One region of the Halobacillus sp. GSS1 genome, then DNA from elsewhere that is predicted to be linked to it. Evidence: predicted binding sites of a transcription regulator. Region 1 holds the regulator's gene; each other region holds the start of a gene.

Region 1 (4,488 bases):
CGCTTCCAACTGTTCAATTTCTTCTTCAATTTCAGCGATGCGTCGATTTTTCTTCCGCTCTTCACGCTTTGCGGCTTTGTCTTCTTCAAAGCTGTTCTTCTGCTGCACTTCCTGCTGCTTCGGTTCGTTCTGTAGTCTTTCCGCTTCTTCGATTTGCTGCAGCTCGTACTCTTCCCGCTTCTTATCAACATAGTAATCATAATCACCAAGGAACAGGCGGGTCTCTTCAGGATTCATTTCCACAACCTGTGTCGCGATCTTGTTGATAAAGTAACGGTCGTGGGAAACGAATAAAAGGGTGCCTGGATAATCCACAAGCGCTGCTTCCAACACTTCCTTACTATCAAGATCGAGGTGGTTGGTCGGCTCATCGAGAATCAAAAAGTTCGCTTCCTGCATCATCAATTTTGCTAAGGACAGTCTCGCTTTTTCGCCACCACTGAGCGCGGAGACAGGCTTCAGCACATCTTCTCCTGAGAAAAGGAAATTGCCGAGGATGGTGCGGATATCCTTTTCGTTTTTCATCGGATATTCGTCCCAGAGCTCGTTCAAAACCGTTTTCGTTGAGTTCAGTTTTGTCTGCTCCTGATCGTAATAACCGATTTGCACGTTCGTTCCGATCAGCTTTTCACCTTTCGACTGTTCCAAGTCACCGATGAGTGTCTTCAATAACGTTGTTTTTCCGACACCATTTGGACCGACGAGCGCCACAGAATCGCCACGGTTCAAATCAAGGGATACGTTGTCAAAAAGGTAATTTTCACTGTCATCATAACGGAACGCATAGTTGCGCAGCTTCAGCACATCGTTGCCGCTTCGTTTCGCTGTCTGGAAACTGAACTTCGCCGATTGGTTGTCGTCCTTCGGCTTTTCAAGCTTGTCCATTTTCTCCAGCTGCTTACGGCGGCTTTGGGCCCGTTTACTTGTCGTCGCCCGGACGATGTTCTTCTGAATAAAATCTTCCATACGCTTGATTTCTTCCTGCTGCTTCTCAAAGCGTTTGAGTTCCTGTTCGTAGTCCGCTTCTTTCTTTTTCAAATAGTCGCTGTAGTTGCCGTGGTACCGCTTGGATGATTGAAACGCGATTTCGTACACGGTGTTGACGATCTTGTCCAGGAAATAGCGATCGTGGGAGACGATGACGACGGCTCCTTGATAGCCCTGCAGGTAACCTTCAAGCCAGCTCAGTGTATCGATGTCCAAGTGGTTGGTCGGCTCATCGAGGATGAGGACATCCGGACTGGTGAGCAGCAGCTTTCCGAGCGCCAGGCGTGTTTTCTGCCCGCCACTCAAGGAGTTAATCGGTGTGTCCCAGTTGAAGTTTTTGAAATTCAACCCGTTCAACACGCCGCGGATATCTGCTTCATACTGATAGCCGCCGGCCGTCTTGAAGTATTCCTGCTTGCGGTCGTAATCCGTCAGCAGCTGCTGGTAGCGTTTTTGATCGTCGAGCAGTTCGGGGTCCGCCATCTGCACTTCCATGGAGCGGAGTTCTTTCTCCAGGTCCTTCAGGTGTTCGAACACCTTCTCCATCTCGTTCCAAATGGTTTCCTCTGACTGCAGCCCTGTATTTTGGGCCAGGTAGCCCATCGTGGTTTCTTTCGATTTGAAAATATTGCCCTCATCGTGGCTCATTTCACCAGCCATCATTTTGAGCAAGGTCGATTTTCCTGCTCCGTTCCGACCGACGATGGCAATCCGGTCGTTCATCTGCACTTCCAATTTGATATTCGATAAAATCAACTCGGCGCCGAAACGCTTCGTCAATTGGTTCAATTGCATGAGAATCATGTCGTTTCACCTCAATAAAATCAGTGTATCTCATAGGCGCGTCCCCTAGCAACACAATGCTCCTGAAGTATGTGAAATCTTTAACGACTTCCGTTTGATTTTTTGGTAGAATAAGAGTAGTGTTTCAATCAGTACTGTTTACAAAAAGGGGTAGAAGAAAATGGCGGAGTTCAGTCATTTTAATGATCAGGGCCACGCCCGTATGGTGGATATTTCAGACAAAAAAGATTCTGTACGGACGGCCATCGCAGCAACAAGTGTACAATTGAACGAAGAGATTTATCATAAAATCACCAACCATGAGATCGGAAAAGGGGACGTCCTTTCCGTAGCCCAGGTCGCAGGCATCATGGCAGCGAAAAACACGTCCGACTGGATTCCCATGTGCCATCCGTTGTCTTTAAAAGGCATTGATGTGTCCTTTGATTGGGATACAGAAGATCAGCCGACCTTACACATCGAGGTTTCCGTCAAAACGAAGGGGAGCACAGGGGTGGAAATGGAAGCGCTAACGGCCGCCTCCGCCACAGCTCTCACGGTTTACGATATGTGCAAAGCGTTAGATAAAGGAATGGTCATCGGCCCGACCTACTTGAAAGAAAAGACAGGCGGGAAGAATGGCGACTACACGAGAAACAGATAAAGGAGTCCGGTGCTAATGGATATCGAACAAACGAAGATTCCACAGGCGACAGCGAAGCGGCTGCCGCTCTATTATCGCTTTTTGAATAACCTTCATACCCAGGGCAAACTGCGTGTGTCTTCGAAGGAACTGAGCGATGCGGTCAAAGTCGATTCAGCGACGATCCGCCGCGATTTTTCCTATTTCGGAGCACTCGGGAAAAAAGGATACGGCTACAACGTCGAGTATTTGCTCTCCTTTTTCAGAAAAACGCTCGACCAGGATGAAACGACACGTGTCGCGTTGATTGGTGTCGGAAATCTGGGGACGGCTTTTTTAAACTACAATTTCACGAAAAACAACAATACGAAAATCGAAATCGCCTTCGATGCGAACGAGGAGCGGATCGGTTCTGAAGTCGGTGGAGTCGGGGTCGAGCACATTGACGACTTAGAAGAAAAACTCGGCGACATTTCTGTTGCTATTCTTACGGTTCCGTCATCCGCTGCGCAAGGGATTGCCGACAGATTGGTGAATGCAGGGATCTCAGGTATCCTCAACTTTACACCAGCGAGAATCAGTGTGCCGTCGAATGTCAGGGTTCATCATATCGACCTTGCTATCGAGCTGCAGGCTCTCGTTTATTTCCTGAAGCATTATCCACTGAACGAAGAGGAAGCAGAGGAAGACCAATAAGAAAGACATACGAGTGTGAAATCATTGAGGTTTCTCACTCTCTTTTTTTTAGGAGGAAAGGGTTTGGAAACATTATCGTTTGGTTCAGAAACAGAAAGATTGGTCATTAGACCGCTTGAGAAAAGAGATTATGAAAGCTGGCTTCAAGGATATGAGGGGCGTTTTCCGTCTAAGCGCCGCCATGATGAAGGCCGTCTTGATATGAGTGTTTGTACGAAAGAATGGTTTGATGAGCTCGTGGAGAAACATCAGCAGTTAGCGATGGAGGATACCGCCTATGTCTTCGGTGTTTTTCTGAAGGAAGACTGTACCCATGTGGGGATGATCGATTTTTCTACCTTAGTAAGATATGATTTCCAGTGGGGAAGAATCGGGTATGCGCTGCATAACCAGCATTGGGAGAAGGGTTATGGCAAGGAAGCGGTTGCTGAAGCGTTAAGGATCGCTTTTGATCAATTGAATTACCACAGGGTCGAGGCCCATATCAATTTGGATAATGCGCCTTCCATGAAGATGGCAGAGAGTATCGGCCTTGAGTATGAATGCACCCGGAAAGGGTTCATCCATGAGTTTGGGGAATGGACGGACAACTTGATTTATTATAAAAATGCAGAATAAAAAAGAAGCTCAGCCTGACGCTGAGCTTTTTTTTATGTTATTCGGTATTTTCTTTCCAGCTTTTGTCCATGAGCATCTTGCCCGGCCACGTGTAGGCCATGATGCCTCCGTCAGCGGTGATGTCTTCACCTGTCACATACGAACTCTCATCAGAAGCAAGGAACAGGGCGACGTTTGCCATTTCTTCTGGACGTCCCAGACGTCCCATCGGAGTGACCCATTTATTCGCTTCACGGAACTCCCGGCCTTCTTCTTCCTGCTTGGACCCTGCAAGTTCCTGAACGAGCGGCGTTTCGATGGTACCCGGAGAAATCGAGTTGACACGGATGCCTTCACGCGCATAGTCGATCGCCATCGCTCTTGTAAAGTTGGTGATGCCGCCCTTAGCTGCATTGTATCCGGAGCGGTCGAGATCTGCGGCCTGGCCGGACATGGATGATGTATTGATGACAGAGCCTCCATTTTCAAGCATGAGGGGGAGGATGTACTTGCTCGTCAAGAACGTACCTCTCAAATCGACGGCAATGATTTTATCAAAGAGTTCCACAGGGTATTCGTGGACCTTTCCGCCTTCCTGATCGACGCCCGCATTGTTGAACAGGATGTCAACTTTCCCGTAATGCTCTTTTACGTAATTGGCGAACTGCTGGACACTATCCACATCAGAAACATCAAGTTCGACTGCTTCTGCATTTCCACCTTCGTTCTTTACTTCATCCACGGTTTTCTGTACTTCTTCTACATTAATATCTCCGCACACG
Region 2 (4,488 bases), on a different contig from region 1:
CGATCATTGCGATGCTCGTATCCACGATCGTGAGACTGGTTGTTCCCGTTTTAATTGGTCAAGTAGCCATCAACATGGCGATTGCTGATGGGAACACCAATCTATTGATCCAACTTGTGGTTGGAATTGCCATCATGTATTTACTCAGCTATATCGGCAATGCACTTAGAATTAAATATGTGAACATTCTCGGTCAGAATGTGATCTATGACTTGAGGCAGCATTTATTTTCCCACGTCCAACGACTTTCGCATAAGTTTTTTGACTCAAGGTCCGCGGGTTCTATCCTCGTCCGGATCATGAACGACATTAACTCCCTGCAGGAATTGTTCACGAATGGGATCATCAACCTGCTGATGGACGTGGTCATGTTGACAGGAATTGTCGTCATTCTTTTAGTCTTCAGTCCAAAACTTGCCCTGGCGATTCTAGTCATTCTGCCGATCATGTTTTATATATCAACGAAGCTGCGCCGTAATATTCGCCGCTCCTGGCAGAACGTACGGATTCAACAATCGAGGCTGAATTCGCATTTGAATGAAAGCCTCCAGGGGATTCGCATTACTCAATCTTTTTCTCAGGAAAAAGAAAATATAGAGTACTTCAATGGTGTGAATACGGATAACTTCGAATCCTGGAACACAGCTTCAAGGAAAAGTGCCATGTTCCGTCCATTTGTTGAGATGAGCAATGCGGTTGGAACGGTCATCCTAGTCGCGTATGGTGCTCACTTAATCCTGGAGTCCAGTATCCTGGTAGGGGACTTCGTCATGTTCGCTTTCTTCCTTGGTATGTTCTGGGAGCCGATTTCCCGTTTAGGACAGATGTATAACCAGCTCCTGATGGCTATGGCTGCTTCTGAGAGGATTTTTGAATTCCTGGATGAGGAACCAAACGTGGAGGAGAAGAAAGATGCCATTGAGCTGAAAGACATGAGGGGACATATTGAATTTGATCATGTCCAATTCGCCTACGATTCTAAGCGCATCGCCCTTCACGACATCAACCTTGAAATGAAGGAAGGGGAGACCGTCGCTCTTGTCGGTCATACAGGGTCCGGAAAGTCGACAATCGCGAACTTAATCAGTCGTTTCTACGATCCGACCAAGGGAGCAGTCAAAATTGATGGGGTAGACCTGAAGAATGCCACGATTGATAGTGTCCGTCAGCAGATTAGTGTGGTCCTGCAGGATACGTTCATCTTCTCAGGTACAATTATGGAAAACATCCGTTTCGGACGCCCGGATGCTTCCGATGAAGATGTCATCGAAGCGGCAAAAGTCGTTGGAGCAGATGATTTTATCCAGCGTCTTAATAACGGTTATGAAACAGAAGTCGAAGAGCGGGGAAATATCCTTTCTGCCGGTGAGCGACAGCTCCTGTCCTTCGCCCGTGCGCTCCTTGCCAACCCAAGAATTCTCATTTTGGATGAGGCAACGGCAAGTATCGATACAGAAACCGAACTTAAAATCCAGCAGGCGCTTCGTAAACTGCTGAAAGGACGGACAGCGATCATGATTGCCCACCGCTTGTCCACGATACGAGAAGCAGACAACATTTTCGTCCTTGAAAATGGACGCATCCTGGAACAAGGTTCACATGATGAACTGATGGATCAGGAAGGCGAGTACTACGACCTTGTAAAAGCCCAGTTCCAAATGCTTGATGCTATATAATGCTTCAAAAAGACACCGGTTAGCGGTGTCTTTTTTTGTTCAACTAAATGGCAGTTTTCTTGAAGACTCAGTTTCGAGATGTTTGGGGGCTTCGTTTGCCATATTTGGAGTCAGGGGTGGCTGGGAAGCTACTCGCTTTCCTGTGGGGGAGTGCCGAGCTTCCTCGGGCTACGCCCTGCGGGATCTCGCCGATCTCCTTTCTCCCACGGGAGTCTCGCAGCTTCCCAGCCACCCCATTCGATAAAGGGGATAACGAACCCCTTTGCCAAGTTGGAAGGTCTTCCTCTATCCCGATTGTTGTAAGCATAAAACGCTCTGTATCAAGCTTTTAGGGTTCAATCACCCCGGCATGGGAGTTTCATGCTTATACTCCCATCAAACTGAAAAGCTGAAGATTGGAAAGTGGTTTCGGGATAGTTATATAGCAAAGGGGCGGAGGGGAATGGCGAGACTCCTGCGGGAAAAGAGTGCTTAGTGAGACCCCACAGGACGCAGTCCGAGGAGGCTCACCGCGCTCCCGCGGAAAGCGAGCTATTCCCCGTAGCCCCCATCCACTCAACAAAAGTCTCGAAACTGAGTCTTCCACTAAAGGGAGCTATAGTAAGAAGGAGTGTGTTTGTAATTGCTATTCTTAAGTTACATGGATGTAGCAATGGGGAAGAGGAGAAATAGGCATAATGTTCGACACTAGGAAGATGTTGGGGTAATATTTTCATATAATAGACACTTTGTGAAGGATGTCACAAAATCGTCAACAACCATCTGACCATGAACCGTTTTCAAGCTTTATACTAACGGTAGTATGACCGATTTTAGTTAGGGGGAAGAAAGATGTTTGGTTTTGAAACCGTTGAATTGAGCCGGGCGCTTACAGCTATGACACTGCTTTTCCATGCGATTTTTGCGACGCTTGGTGTCGGCGTTCCTGTACTCGTATCGATTGCCGAGCTCATCGGAATTAAGAAAAAAGATCCACACTATACATTGCTTGCCCGCAGGTGGACACGCGGCTATACGATTACTGTAGCTGTCGGAGTAGTAACAGGTACGGCGATCGGCCTGCAGTTATCATTAATTTGGCCAAGTTTTATGCAGTTGGCAGGGAATGTCATTGCGTTGCCGCTTTTCATGGAAACGTTCGCGTTTTTCTTTGAAGCGATTTTCCTTGGCATTTATTTATATACATGGGACAGGTTTAAGAAACCAATCTATCACTGGATCTTATCCATACCTGTGGTCATCGGGGGGACGTTGTCCGCTTTTTTCATTACCACAGTCAATTCTTTTATGAACACACCTCAGGGTTTCGAAATGGAGGATGGACGCTTTACAGCGGTTGACCCAATAGCGGCAATGTTCAACCCTGCAACCCCGACCAAAGTGTTTCATGTGATTTCCTCTTCCTATTTAACAGCCGCTGCGGTACTTGCAGGTATTGCGGCCTTCATTATTCTCGTGAAAAAAGGGTCGTTATATCATAAAAAAGCGTTGAAGCTTACGGTTACGATGACGTTTCTATTTGCGATTCTGACAGCTGTTGCCGGCGACTTTTCTGCTAAATTCCTTGCTGAATACCAGCCGGAAAAATTGGCGGCAGGGGAGTGGCATTTTGAAACAGAGGAAGGGGCGGACCTTGTTGTATTTGGTACGTTGAATGAAAACAATGAAGTAGAGAATGCGATTCGGATCCCGAATGCGTTGAGTTTTCTTGCACACGGCGATTTTAATGCAGAGGTTGAAGGGTTAAATGAAACTCCGGAAGAGGAACGGCCACCTCTATGGATCCACTACATGTTCGACCTTATGGTCAGCATCGGATTCTACACACTCGGCATTTCACTTCTATTCCTCATTTTTTGGAAGATTAAAAGATGGAACGAATACAACCCGCTTCTGTTATGGGGCATTGTAGCTACAGGTCCTCTGACCATGTTTGCGATCGAGTTTGGCTGGATTTACGCAGAAGTAGGACGCCAACCGTGGATTTTACGTGGATTCATGACCGTTGCAGAAGGTGCGACAACCTCTCCGTATGTATTCTCGATGTTCATTCTTTTTGCGGCAGTGTACCTCGTGCTCGCTATGGGATGTCTTATGACATTACGGAAAATATTCAAAGGAAAACCGGCTGAATTGGAATTGGAACACCGTTATCCTCAGACAGCCGCTGCAAGCAGGGAGGGTGACTCATGAGTTATGAATTGATAGGAATTACCGTTCTCTGGCTCTTTCTTTATGGATATTTGATCGTTGCTTCCGTTGACTTCGGTGCTGGTTTCTTTGCCTATTATGCACGATTGACGAAGAAAGACCATTTGATCAATCAGCTGATTTCCCGGTATTTATCCCCTGTCTGGGAAGTGACCAACGTCTTCTTTGTCTTCTTTTTTGTAGGACTCGTTGGGTTTTTTCCGGATATGGCCTACTATTTTGGACAAACGCTTTTGATTCCTGGAAGCATCGCTATTGTCCTGCTCGCAATCAGAGGGTCCTTTTATGCATTTGAAAACTATGGATCGAAAGATAATTCTCTTTATATGTTCCTGTATGGAGCGACAGGTCTGCTCATCCCGGCTTCTCTTTCTACGGCGTTAACGATATCCGAAGGTGGATATATTGAAGAGACGGCTAACGGTGTCCAACTCCTTTACGGAGAATTAATCTCAAGTCCATATTCATGGAGTGTTGTTTTTCTAGCGATCGTCAGTGTCCTTTATATCAGCGCCATGTTTCTTGCCTACTATGCCAACCGGGCAGGAGATCAACCGGCGCTTGAAATCCTTAGAAAATACGCGTTATTCTGGAGTTCTCC
Region 3 (4,488 bases), on a different contig from region 1:
ATTTTTCTTGGTCGGCAGGAAGAAAATCGAAAATTTCTCCGCTCTCAATAGAATCGACGAGCTTCTGCAGCCAATGGTAATAAGGTTTGGATGCTTCGAGTTGCTGATAGATTTGTTCTGCTTCTTGTTTTACAACTTCGTCCGCTTCTGAATCCTCCATGACATCTTTCAATTCCTTCTGAGCATGTTTGATTGCGTCCAAGTTGGTTTTAACTTCTCTCAACCACTTCTTTGTAAAAAAGTTGGAGAAGAAATTAAAGAAGTCTTTCTCAGCGACAAAAGTCTGCCGGCGCGTTCCTTTTCGGAATGTCTGCTTCACAATATTGTAATTTTGGAGCTTTTTCACTCCTGTACTCATGCTCGGCTTACTCATTCCGAGTTTTTCACGCATTTCATCCAACGTCATATCATCCTCAAAGTACATCGTCCCATATAAGGTCCCTGCACTCCGGGTCACTCCATACAAATCCATCGTTTCCGCAATGGAATCGATCACAAGTCCTTTCGCGTGCTCAATGGTCTGTCGGGAGCTTTCTTCATGATGATTTGTCATTAAAAACCTCCTCACAGGCGTAAAAGCAATTAACTTTATTAAATTTTTTCTTTACAGACTTTATCTTAACGAATAAAAATCGCTTGTCAAAATCCATTTTAGAAAAAAATCGCCTTAAGCCCTATCATCTCATAGGTTATAGGCGATTTAAAAAAAATTTCACTTTGACAAGCTTGTAAAGGCTTGTTAACGTAAAAAGTATTCAAAAAGTTAAATTTTTTATTAACAAAATTAACGATATCTTAGAGGAGAAGAAATTAAGGGTGGGTTACTGAAGGAATTGTGAATCCAACCGTATCTAATGCGGGCTGATAATGTTCAGTAGCACAACTGGAAATTTCAGATGTCATGGAAAGGGAGAAACGAGGAAGAACTTTATAAAGTATAAGGGATCACTAACACCTCCCGGAAGAATCTGCAGATCTTGCCTTAAGGATTGGAACAATCAAAATAAAGAGGAGGACGTTTTGCTTGCTCACTCTATTATATATGGTCTGGCTTGTTCTCACTGGTCAAGCAACCGCAAAAAACAAAATTTATAACCGGTGAATTTTGCTGCGTTCTGCATCGCAAAATAATTTCTAAGCACAAAAGTTATGAAAGTAAATTTGAAAAGAAGAACGATAACATTGGAAAAATACACGACACCCTCCATACGTCGTTAAAGCTGCAGATTAATGCTCAGCGCTCCCCGCATTCATCCTCACTTGAAACAATTTCTTACCTTATAAAACAACGCTCTGACTGACCTGGAGTAGATTACTTTTCCTATGGTTGCAGCACAGATGGAAACATGAGCAGGAAACAAAACGCACAAGCCCCACTTTAAACATGATCAAACACGCCCCAATCCTTCAGGATAAGCCCCCTGCAGTTTTTTATATCATCAATTCTTGTGAAAATGTATTGAATAGGACCGCTTTCTTCGCTGGCATCGAAGGATTCGAATATGTGGACTTTTGATGATTATCAAAAGAGGAAAGGAGATGCTCGCACACATTGAAATGTCTCCATCATTACATAGAGGGAAAAGATAGAGAAAATGTGCCCATCCGGTTAGTATGATAGCTGTTTATTAAGGGGACGATGATATAGAATTGTCATAGAATCATCAGATTTATTTTAGCAATCATCCGCTTCATGAATTATAATGATGATAATGTGAATTAATTCACAAAATGGCTTTTAAGGAGTTTTTATATAAATGAAGCACCTCAGCAGACTAGCTTTCTCAGATCGAAAAGTTTTCATGCTGTTGGTCCTCACGTCCGTGTTGATTGGTGCTGCGATCATTGGTCAATCCTATTTTTTTGTGGCGATCGTCGACCGGATTTTTCTTGGTGAGGAACGTTTTCAGGATATCCTTCCCCTTCTTGGAGGATTGTTTTTTGTGCTGGCTGGACGGACGCTGTTCACATGGCTGAACGGCCGTACCGGCGTAAAGCTTGCTTCCAAAGCGAAGCGTTATTTCCGTCAATCGATTATTGAAAAGTACGCCCGCAATCCCGTTCAAGCTTCTTTACAAGGGCAGTCGGGACGGAAAGTCAGTGTACTGATGGATTCCGTGGACGAGATTGATGGGTATTTCAGCAGTTATATTCCACAAATGATCCAGACAATGATCATTCCATTGATGATCCTTGTCGTGGTTTTCACCCAGCATATCTATTCAGGACTGATTATGGTCATCACCGCACCGTTCATCCCGTTATTTATGGCGATTATTGGTGTGATGACAAAAAAGAAATCAGAAGAACAGATGGAGAAGTTGAACATGTTCTCCGGGAAGTTTCTTGATACACTTCAAGGCTTGACGACATTAAAGCTTTTCGGACGTTCCAAGCAGCAAAAAGAAGAGATTGAATCGAGCAGCCTCGGCTTCCGTGATGCCACCATGGAAGTCTTGAAAGTCGCCTTTGTCTCCTCCTTGATGCTTGAGTTCATTTCCATGCTCAGTATCGGTCTGATCGCATTAGAAATTGCGATCCGGCTCGTCGTTTATGAGAGTGTTTCCTTTTTTACCGCCTTTTTTATTCTCATTCTTGCCCCGGAATTTTATTTGACGTTGAAAGACTTCGGTAGTGCCTTTCATACGGGGAGAGGTGCTTCGGGTGCGGCAAACCTGCTTTCAGAAGAGGTTGAAAAAGAAGAAAAGCAGATTCAGTGGGGAAGAAGAAAGCTTGAAGAGGGCCAGCCTCCTGAGATCAAGCTCGATCAAGTAAGCTTTTCCTACGATAAAGGTTTTTCGATGGAGGGGTTGGCAGCAACCATCACGCCTTATCATCAAGTCGCCATCGTCGGTAAAAGCGGATCGGGAAAATCAACGCTTCTCCATCTTTTAGCAGGCCTTGCTAAACCGTCCTCAGGAGCTATCGAAATCAATAATCGTTCTCTCTTTGACTATGAGGAAAGAGAATGGTTTTCTCAGGTAAGCTACATTTCTCAGCATCCCTATTTATTTTCTGGAACGATTGCTGAGAACATTGCCATTGGCGGACGAGGGAATCATTCCAAAGAGGAAATTTTTGAGGCCGCCGAGAAGGCGGGGATTTCTGAGTTGATCGCTTCATTGGAAAAAGGGTACGATACCCCGGTTGGAGAAGCGGGACGCGGACTTTCGGGAGGCGAGAAACAACGCCTCGCTCTTGCGCGTACATTTCTTAAAAAGCCTTCCGTCATTCTGTTTGATGAACCGACCACAGGTCTGGATCTGAAAACAGAACGGGTGTTGCAAGCTTCTATGGAAGAGCTTGCGAAGACAGCGACGATCATCACCGTTGCTCACCGTCTGCATACAATCAAAAAGGCCGATCAGATTCTGCTGCTCGATCGTGGTCGCCTTATCGGAAAAGGTACACACGAAGAACTGCTGACAACGGTGAAAGAGTACAGGGATATGGTGACCGTCCAGCAAGGAGGGGACTCCGCATGAAAGAAATGAAGGAAGTCATCCGTTTAGTTGCATTGGAAAAAAGGGACATTGTGCTTTCCATCGTCTTTGGTTTTCTTGCCGGAATGTCGGCGGTCGGACTGTTTGGCGCCAGTGGATATTTAATATCCAGAGCGGCCCTCATCCCTCCGTTGTATGCATTGACGGTGCTCATCGCCTTCTTAAAGCTGTTCGGATTTGCGAGAGCACTCGGGCGTTATGCGGAAAGGTATTTCTCACACAGGGCAACCTTTACGATTTTAAGTAACCTGCGGCTTGCTTTTTATAAAAAATTAGAACCTCATGCTCCTAGAATTTTTCAGAAATACCGGAGTGGAGATTTGCTTTCACGTATTGTGGGCGATGTGGAGAGTCTGCAAAACTTCTTTTTGCGTGTGTATTATCCACCAGTCGTCCTTGTCATCATCTTCCTGGGGACGATTGTTTTCACATCCATCTTCTCTATTTCTATAGCCATCGTTCTTCTTTTGGGCCTCATCGTTACAGGGCTGCTGATTCCAGCCTGGTACACGGTGAAACAGCGAAAACTAGCCAGTCGTGTAAGACAGGCACGCGGGGAGTTATCGACCGAAGCGGCGGAATGGCTTTACGGTTTTCGCGATCTGAAAATCTATCAGCAGCTTGAAGAGAAGAAAGAAAAGCTGCAGCAGTCGTCCGAAGATTATATTCGAGAGGATGAGCGGGACAGTCGTCAGATGCTTTCCAGTCACTCCTGGAACACATTTGCGACACTCCTCGTCTCATGGATTGTTACAGGTCTTGGGGCTGTTCTTGTGGCGGAAGGAGATTTGAACGGGTTGTTTCTTGCCATGCTCGTGATGGTTTCTTTGACCGTTTTTGAAAACGCAGCACCAATGGCTGTTCTACCAAGCCACCTTGATGATAGCAAGCGGGCATCGGAGCGTCTTTTTTCCATTGTGGAGGAAGAAGATCATGGATCAGGATCCTATAACCTTGATCCGAATCTTGTCCCTGCCATGGAGGT

Evidence for each region. The regulator Rex, encoded in region 1, represses fermentation and respiration genes when NADH is low (regulators of the CRP and FNR family bind a similar motif). The targets are predictions, from matches to a motif close to TTGTGAAATATTTCACAA.
Region 2: a site for Rex is predicted at 2,405-2,422, ahead of J0K78_RS00255 (cytochrome ubiquinol oxidase subunit I). Genes of this name have one in related genera too.
Region 3: a site for Rex is predicted at 1,713-1,730, ahead of cydD (thiol reductant ABC exporter subunit CydD). Genes of this name have one in related genera too.

What each region holds. Positions count from the first base shown of each region.
Region 1 covers NZ_JAFLHE010000004.1:4,626-9,113, forward strand. Annotated here, with positions in the region: gene J0K78_RS10335 (ABC-F family ATP-binding cassette domain-containing protein) at 1-1,791, opposite strand, end outside; gene moaC (cyclic pyranopterin monophosphate synthase MoaC) at 1,952-2,434, shown strand; gene J0K78_RS10345 (redox-sensing transcriptional repressor Rex) at 2,450-3,109, shown strand; gene J0K78_RS10350 (GNAT family N-acetyltransferase) at 3,173-3,727, shown strand; gene J0K78_RS10355 (SDR family oxidoreductase) at 3,765-4,488, opposite strand, start outside.
Region 2 covers NZ_JAFLHE010000001.1:45,820-50,307, forward strand. Annotated here, with positions in the region: gene J0K78_RS00250 (ABC transporter ATP-binding protein) at 1-1,676, shown strand, start outside; gene J0K78_RS00255 (cytochrome ubiquinol oxidase subunit I) at 2,508-3,869, shown strand; gene J0K78_RS00260 (cytochrome d ubiquinol oxidase subunit II) at 3,866-4,488, shown strand, end outside.
Region 3 covers NZ_JAFLHE010000009.1:79,472-83,959, reverse strand. Annotated here, with positions in the region: gene cudC (choline uptake/conversion transcriptional regulator CudC) at 1-553, opposite strand, end outside; gene cydD (thiol reductant ABC exporter subunit CydD) at 1,758-3,485, shown strand; gene cydC (thiol reductant ABC exporter subunit CydC) at 3,482-4,488, shown strand, end outside.